DNA from 3 places in the Bradyrhizobium sp. B124 genome. Region 1 is predicted to be linked to each of the others. Evidence: predicted binding sites of a transcription regulator. Region 1 holds the regulator's gene; each other region holds the start of a gene.
What was found. Region 1 encodes PhoB, which activates phosphate uptake and scavenging genes when phosphate is short. Its sites were predicted from a motif close to TGTCATNNANCTGTCAT; they were not measured.

Region 1 (2,266 bases):
ATTCTGGCCGCAGGGATATTTGTCCAGATTGGCTCGCAGCGCCGCTCCGATGAGTGGCCGGCGCCATGCGAAAGGAAGAATGTGATGACTGTATTGACCTGGTCCGACGATCGCGTCGAGCAGCTGAAGAAGCTCTGGGAATCCGGCCTCTCGGCCAGCCAGATCGCGGCGGAACTTGGCAATGTGACGCGAAACGCCGTGATCGGCAAAGTGCATCGGCTCGGCCTCTCCGGCCGCGCCAAGGCCCCCTCCACGGCCGCGCCGCGGCAGCGCAAGGCCCGCCCCGCCCAGCACATGATGCGGGTGGCGCGCCCGGTCTCGCGCGGCAACACTGCGCTTGCGCACGCCTTCGAGGTCGAGATGGAGCCCGATCCGATCTCCTTCGACAACGTGGTGCCGATGAGCCAGCGGCTGTCGCTGCTCGAGCTCAACGAGGCCACCTGCCATTGGCCGGTCGGCGATCCCTCGAGCCCGGAATTCTTCTTCTGCGGCGGCAAGGCGCTCGCCGGTCTGCCCTATTGCGCGCATCACTCGCGCGTCGCCTATCAGCCCGCCGCCGATCGCCGCCGGCCGTCGGCGAAGCCACAGATCAAGTAAGCACTCGGGAAACTGCCTGGACTGTAAAAACAAATCCCCGCGAAAGCGGGGATTTTTTTGTGGCTCGTAGCCCGGATGGAGCGAAGCGTAATCCGGCGCGGTGTTTGAAGCGGAGAATGAAGTTCTGGATTTCGCTTCGCTCCATCCGGGCTACGTCACATCACCGGCGTCGTCCCGGCGTTCGCCGGGACCCATAACCACGAATGGGCGTTGTTAGAAAGTCGTCTGGCCGCTTGCCGATTGCGCCGGCCGCGGCGTATGGGTCCCGGCGTTCGCCGGGACGACGCCGTGTTGTGGTTTACGATTGTCGGCCAGCCTTACGGCTGCGGTTCGGCCTTCGCGAAGCGGTCGTCGAGCGCGTAGCCGGCGCCGCGCACGGTGCGGATCGGATCCTGCTCGCGGCCCGGATTGAGCAGCTTGCGCAGGCGGCCGATATGCACGTCGACGGTACGCTCATCGATATAGATGTCGCGGCCCCAGACGCTGTCGAGCAGCTGCTCGCGGCTGAACACGCGGCCGGGATGCTCGAGGAAGAATTCGAGCAGCCGATACTCGGTCGGACCGAGATCGATCGGACGTCCCGAGCGCGCCACGCGGCGCTTTTCGCGGTCGAGCTCGATGTCGCCATAGGTCAGCACGGTCGCAAGCCGCTCCGGGCTCGCACGGCGCAGCAGGCCCTTCACCCGTGCCAGCAGTTCCGGCACCGAGAACGGCTTGACGATGTAGTCGTCGGCGCCGGTGGCAAGCCCGCGCACGCGCTCGCTCTCCTCGCCGCGCGCGGTCAGCATGATGATCGGAAGCTGCTTGGTCTCGGGCCGCGCCCGCAGGCGGCGGCACAGCTCGATGCCGGACAGGCCCGGCAGCATCCAGTCCAGTACCACGAGGTCGGGAACGCGCTCCTTCAGGCGGGTGTCGGCATCGTCGCCGCGCCCCACCGTCTCGACATCGTAGCCTTCCGCATCGAGGTTGTAGCGCAACAGTGTCGTCAGCGCTTCCTCGTCTTCGACTACCAGAATGCGTGCGCTCATCGGCTTAAGTTCTCTCTCTGTGATGATCCGTTGCCCAGACGCAAACCGAAACGCTTACTTTCCTGAGCATAATCCCCGCGGAAACGACTTGTCGTGAAGACAATCCGGCTCCGCGCCTGCGGATCATGTCCTAGGTACCGGGCACCGTGGTGGCAAAGTTGGTCATGTCGCCCTTCGGGCGCTTGTCGGTGATCTGCTGGCCCTCGATCATGTAGAACACGGTTTCGGCGATATTGGTGGCGTGATCGCCGATCCGCTCGATGTTCTTGGCGCAGAACATCAGATGGATGCAGAACGAGATGTTGCGCGGATCCTCCATCATGTAGGTCAGCAGCTCGCGGAACAGCGAGGTGCAGATCGCATCGACCTCCTCGTCGCCCTTCCAGACGTTCATCGCCGCCGGCAGATCGTGCGCGGCATAGGCGTCGAGCACCGACTTGACCTGCGACAGCACGAGGTCGGTCATGTGCTCCAGGCCACGGATCAGCTTCAGCGGCTGGAAATCGCTCTCCAGCGCCGCGACGCGCTTGCCCATGTTCTTGGCGAGGTCGCCGATCCGCTCGAGATCGGTGGCGACGCGCATCGCGCTGACGATTTCGCGCAGGTCGATCGCCATCGGCTGGCGGCGGGCGATCGTCAGC
Region 2 (2,266 bases), 1.3 Mb from region 1:
CTGATCCTGATGATCCTGATCGCGGTCGCCGCGATCGATTTCATCTCGAGCAAGCTGCGCTTTGCCATCATCGGCCAAAGGGCGGTGGTGTAGGAGGTCACCTCGCCCCCCGCTTGCGGGGAGAGGTCGGATTGCGCTCGGCGATGCGAAGCATCGTCCGGTGCAATCCGGGTGAGGGGTTTGTCCCCGTACTCACATCTGTCGGATTCGCGGAGGCAGCCCCTCACCCCAACCCTCTCCCCGCAAGAGCGGGGCGAGGGAGCAGAGAGATCAGCTATTCTCGACCAGAAACTCCACGCGTTCGGCGGCGAAGCGCGAGCGCTTGGTCACCAGCGGGCGGTCCAGCATATCGACGTCGGTCGCGTCGACCACCAGCACCGGCCGGCCCAGCGGCAGGTCGAGCCGCGCGGCGTCGGTCGCATCGGCGATCGCCGCGGTGATCCGGGTCGAGGCGCGGTGGTAATCCTTCACGCCGTAGTGCCCGAGCAGCTTCGTCATCGAGCGAACGTCCGCAAACACGCTGCCGGCATCGGGAAACCGCTCGGCCGACAGCCAGGTGGTGGACACGCAGATCGGCGTCCGGTCCGCGAGCCGCACCGCTTCGATCCGGATCAGCGGCGCGCCGATCTTCAAACCCAGCTCGCGCGCGATCTCGCGGTTGGCGACGTCGTTGCCTGCATCGATCAGCTGGCCGCGCGGCTCGTGGCCCCCGGCGCCGACGATCTCCGAGAATCGCGTGCGTGAACGCAGCGGATAGGCAAGGCGCTGGGCTTCGACATAGGTGCCGCTGCCGCGCTCGGCGCGCACCAGGCCGCGCTCCGCCAATGCGGCGAGCGCCCGCCGCACTGTGTGGCGGTTGACCCGGTAAGTCTCGGCGATCTCCATCTCGCCGGGCAGCTTTTCGCCCGCAGCAAAGCGGCCGTCGGCGATGCCGCGCTCGATGCCGTCAGCGACCTGCCGCCACAAGGCGACGCCGGAACTTTCCTGCATGCTCATGGCGCGGTGATACCAGAAATCTTCGGTTTGTCACGAAACAGTCATGGCGCTCGGCTATCAAGTTGTCTAGTATCATAGACAACTTGATGCAAGCAAGGTTGCCCATGAATTCAACCACGAATTCGACCGGACCGGACAGCAAACAGGCCCAGCGCAAGGCCGCGATGACGGTGCTGGCGCACTCCGCCGCGGCCGACATCGCAGGCAGGCTGGCGGCGATCGCGGTGCCCAGCCACGAGAACCTGCGCGAGCCGGAGAACGGCCTCGTGATGATGCGCGGGCGGATCGGCGGTGACGGTGCGCCGTTCAACCTCGGCGAGGCGACGGTATCGCGCGCGGCGGTGCGGCTTGCGACCGGCGAAGTCGGCTTCGGCTACACGCTCGGCCGCGATGCGCACAAGGCGCAGATGATCGCGCTATGCGACGCCATGGTGCAGTCGGCGGAATTGTCCGGCGAGGTGGAGGCCAAGGTGATCGCGCCGCTGCGGGTCGCGATGAACGCCGAACGCGCCCGCAAGGCCGCCGAGACCGCGGCGACGCGGGTTGATTTCTACACCATGGTGCGCGGTGAAGGGTGATGCAATGACGACGATTGCCGAAATGCCCGCAGGGTTTGCCGACAAGGTGCTGTCGGCGCAATCCACATTCCGCTCCGTGATGGATGCGATGGCGCGCCCGGGCAGCGTGCAGCGCGTCGCCGCGAGCGTCGGAACACCCGCCGGGATGATGCGCGGCGCGGCCGCGATCGCGCTGACGCTGTTCGATCACGACACGCCGATCTGGCTCGATGCCGCGATGTCGGCGACGCCTGATGTCGCCCGCTGGCTGAAGTTTCACGCCAGCGCGCCGGTGATCGCCGATCCCTCGATCGCGAGCTTCGCGCTGATCGGCGATGCCGCAAACCTGCCGGTGCTGGAGCGATTCGCGTTCGGCAGCAGCGAATATCCTGACCGGTCGACCACGCTGATCCTGCAGATCGACAGCCTGACGCAGGGGCCGGCCTTCGAGCTGAAGGGTCCCGGCATCGACGGCAGCGCGATGTTGCAGGCGATGATCAAGCCGCGCGACCTGTTCCAGCGGCTGGCGATCAATGAAGCGCTGTTCCCGCGCGGCATCGACGTCGTGCTGGTCCATGACGACAAGATTGTCGCGATCCCGCGCACCACGCGGCTGATCGCAAGCGGAGTGTGAGCGATGTATGTAGCCGTCAAGGGAGGCGAGCGCGCCATCGAGAACGCTCATCGGCTGCTGGCGCATGAGCGGCGCGGCG
Region 3 (2,266 bases), 500 kb from region 1:
GGCTGAGTCCGGGCGATTCCGTATCGCAGCGAACTGTTGCAGCGCATCGACGCGATGATCCCGGAACATTACCGGGCGCTTTCGAATTTCCCTAGAACCGTCGCGTGACTGCGTTACACTCGCCTGATGTCGGGCAGGGGCACGCCATGAAACGCTATCTGATCTTCGCAGCCATCGGGCCGTTCATCGGCGGCTTCCTGCTGCTGCTCATGACCACCTATCAGTCCGGCTACTGGACCGAGACCAATGGCGGCGAAGTGGCGAAGCTGTTCGTCGTGTTCGTGAAGTCGCTGCAATACAATTATCTGTTCGGCATCGTGCCGTCGCTGATGTTCGGCGCGATCGACGACATCCTGATGCATATGCGGCGGATCACACCGACGGTGCGGATGCTGATCGTAGGTCTCGTGGCGTTCGTCGGCGCGGCGCTGACCTACGCCTCGCACGGCTCCGAAAGCGGCGCCGTGCAGTTCATCCTCTACGGGCTGGTCGGCTTCATCCCGGGCGTGATCACGTCCTGGCTGGCGCACAAATATGCCGAAGAGCAGCACGTGCCGGCACAGCCGGCATCCCAGCATTAGGGCATGTACGCATTGCCTCGGGAAAACAGAAGTCGCCGGCTTTGACATGATCGGCGATTTCTGACGGGCGGCACATTGAGCGCATCGCAGCCGGACAGGTGGCCATGCCAACGCATGGCGAGCAGTCGGTCGCGCAATTATAGTAATTTTGTCAATGTATTAGACGTCGGCTGAAAGCCGGGGGCATTGCCCTTCATGGAACTGTCATATGGGCGTCATGTAAACGTAGTCCCAATGTCACATGGCCGCTTTTGTCCTCCCGCGGCCGTGAGGGCGATCATATGAGCGATGTAGCGTTACCTGGTTCGATTGAGCCCGCGCGGCGCCGCGGCCCCGATCTCGAGAAGGGCTTTCATCCTCTTACCGGCATCATCTATCTCGGCGTGATCGGAGCCGCGCTGCTGTTCGTGGCCTACAGCATCTACGCGGACGTCGGCGCGACGGGCGCGGGCAAGACCTCTTATGCGGCGTTCCTGCTGCTGTTCGTGGCGCTGTTGATCTCGCTCGGCTTCGAATTCGTCAACGGCTTTCACGACACGGCGAACGCCGTCGCGACCGTAATCTACACGCGCTCGATGCCGGCCCACATTGCCGTGGTCTGGTCGGGCCTCTTCAATCTGATCGGCGTCCTGCTCTCCAGCGGTGCCGTTGCCTTCGGCATCGTCTCGTTGTTGCCGGTCGAACTGATCCTTCAGGTCGGCAGCAGTGCCGGCTTCGCCATGGTGTTTGCGCTGCTGATCGCCGCCATCATCTGGAACGTGGGCACCTGGTATTTCGGATTGCCCGCCTCGAGTTCGCACACCCTGATCGGATCGATCATGGGCGTGGGGATCGCGAATGCGCTGATGCATGGACGGGAGGGGACGTCCGGCGTGGATTGGTCGCAGGCCGTCAACACCGGCAAGGCGCTGCTGCTGTCGCCGCTGTTCGGATTTGCGCTCGCTGCCATCCTGCTCTACGGGCTGAAAACCGCGCTGTTGCGCGCAACGCCGGCGCTGTTCGGCGAGCCGAAAGGCGATCAGCCGCCGCCGTGGTGGATCCGCGGCATCCTGATCCTGACCTGTACCATGGTCAGCTTCTTTCACGGGTCGAACGACGGTCAAAAGGGCATGGGTCTCATCATGCTCATCTTGATCGGCGTGGTCCCGACCGCTTACGCACTCAACCGCGCGATGCCTGCGAGCCAGATCGCGGCATTCACCGCGAATTCGGCGGCGGCGAGCAAGGTGATCGAGGATAGGGGAGCCGATCGCAAGGTGACGGGCAATCCGCGTCCGGCGGTGACGAACTACATCGCGCTTCGACAACTCACCGACGATACCTATCCGTCACTCGCCGTTCTCGTCGGCGAAATCAGCGACCAGGTCATTCAGTACGGTTCGCTGGCGAAATTCCCGGCCGAGACCGTCGGCAACACGCGTAACGACATGTATCTGGTATCGGAGGCGCTGCGCTCGCTCATGAAGAGCAGCGACAGCGGGCTGAACGATGCCGATGTCGCGACGCTCAATCGCTACAAGGGCTCGCTGGATGCCGCGACCAAATTCATCCCGTCCTGGGTGAAGATCGCGGTCGCCATCGCGCTCGGCCTCGGCACGATGGTCGGCTGGAAGCGGATCGTCGTGACGGTGGGTGAGAAGATCGGCAAGACCCATCTGACCTATGCGCAGGGCGCCTGCGCCGAG

Region 2: a site for PhoB is predicted at 1,025-1,041, ahead of phnF (phosphonate metabolism transcriptional regulator PhnF). Genes of this name have one in related genera too.
Region 3: a site for PhoB is predicted at 784-800, ahead of AAFG13_RS20485 (inorganic phosphate transporter). Genes of this name have one in related genera too.

The regions. Positions count from the first base shown of each region.
Region 1 is NZ_CP152413.1:4,760,842-4,763,107, forward strand. Features, by position in the region: gene AAFG13_RS22775 (GcrA family cell cycle regulator) at 85-597, shown strand; gene phoB (phosphate regulon transcriptional regulator PhoB) at 915-1,625, opposite strand; gene phoU (phosphate signaling complex protein PhoU) at 1,756-2,266, opposite strand, start outside.
Region 2 is NZ_CP152413.1:3,458,035-3,460,300, reverse strand. Features, by position in the region: gene phnE (phosphonate ABC transporter, permease protein PhnE) at 1-93, shown strand, start outside; gene phnF (phosphonate metabolism transcriptional regulator PhnF) at 271-996, opposite strand; gene phnG (phosphonate C-P lyase system protein PhnG) at 1,101-1,574, shown strand; gene phnH (phosphonate C-P lyase system protein PhnH) at 1,579-2,187, shown strand; gene AAFG13_RS16595 (carbon-phosphorus lyase complex subunit PhnI) at 2,191-2,266, shown strand, end outside.
Region 3 is NZ_CP152413.1:4,261,115-4,263,380, reverse strand. Features, by position in the region: gene AAFG13_RS20490 (DUF5413 family protein) at 147-581, shown strand; gene AAFG13_RS20485 (inorganic phosphate transporter) at 863-2,266, shown strand, end outside.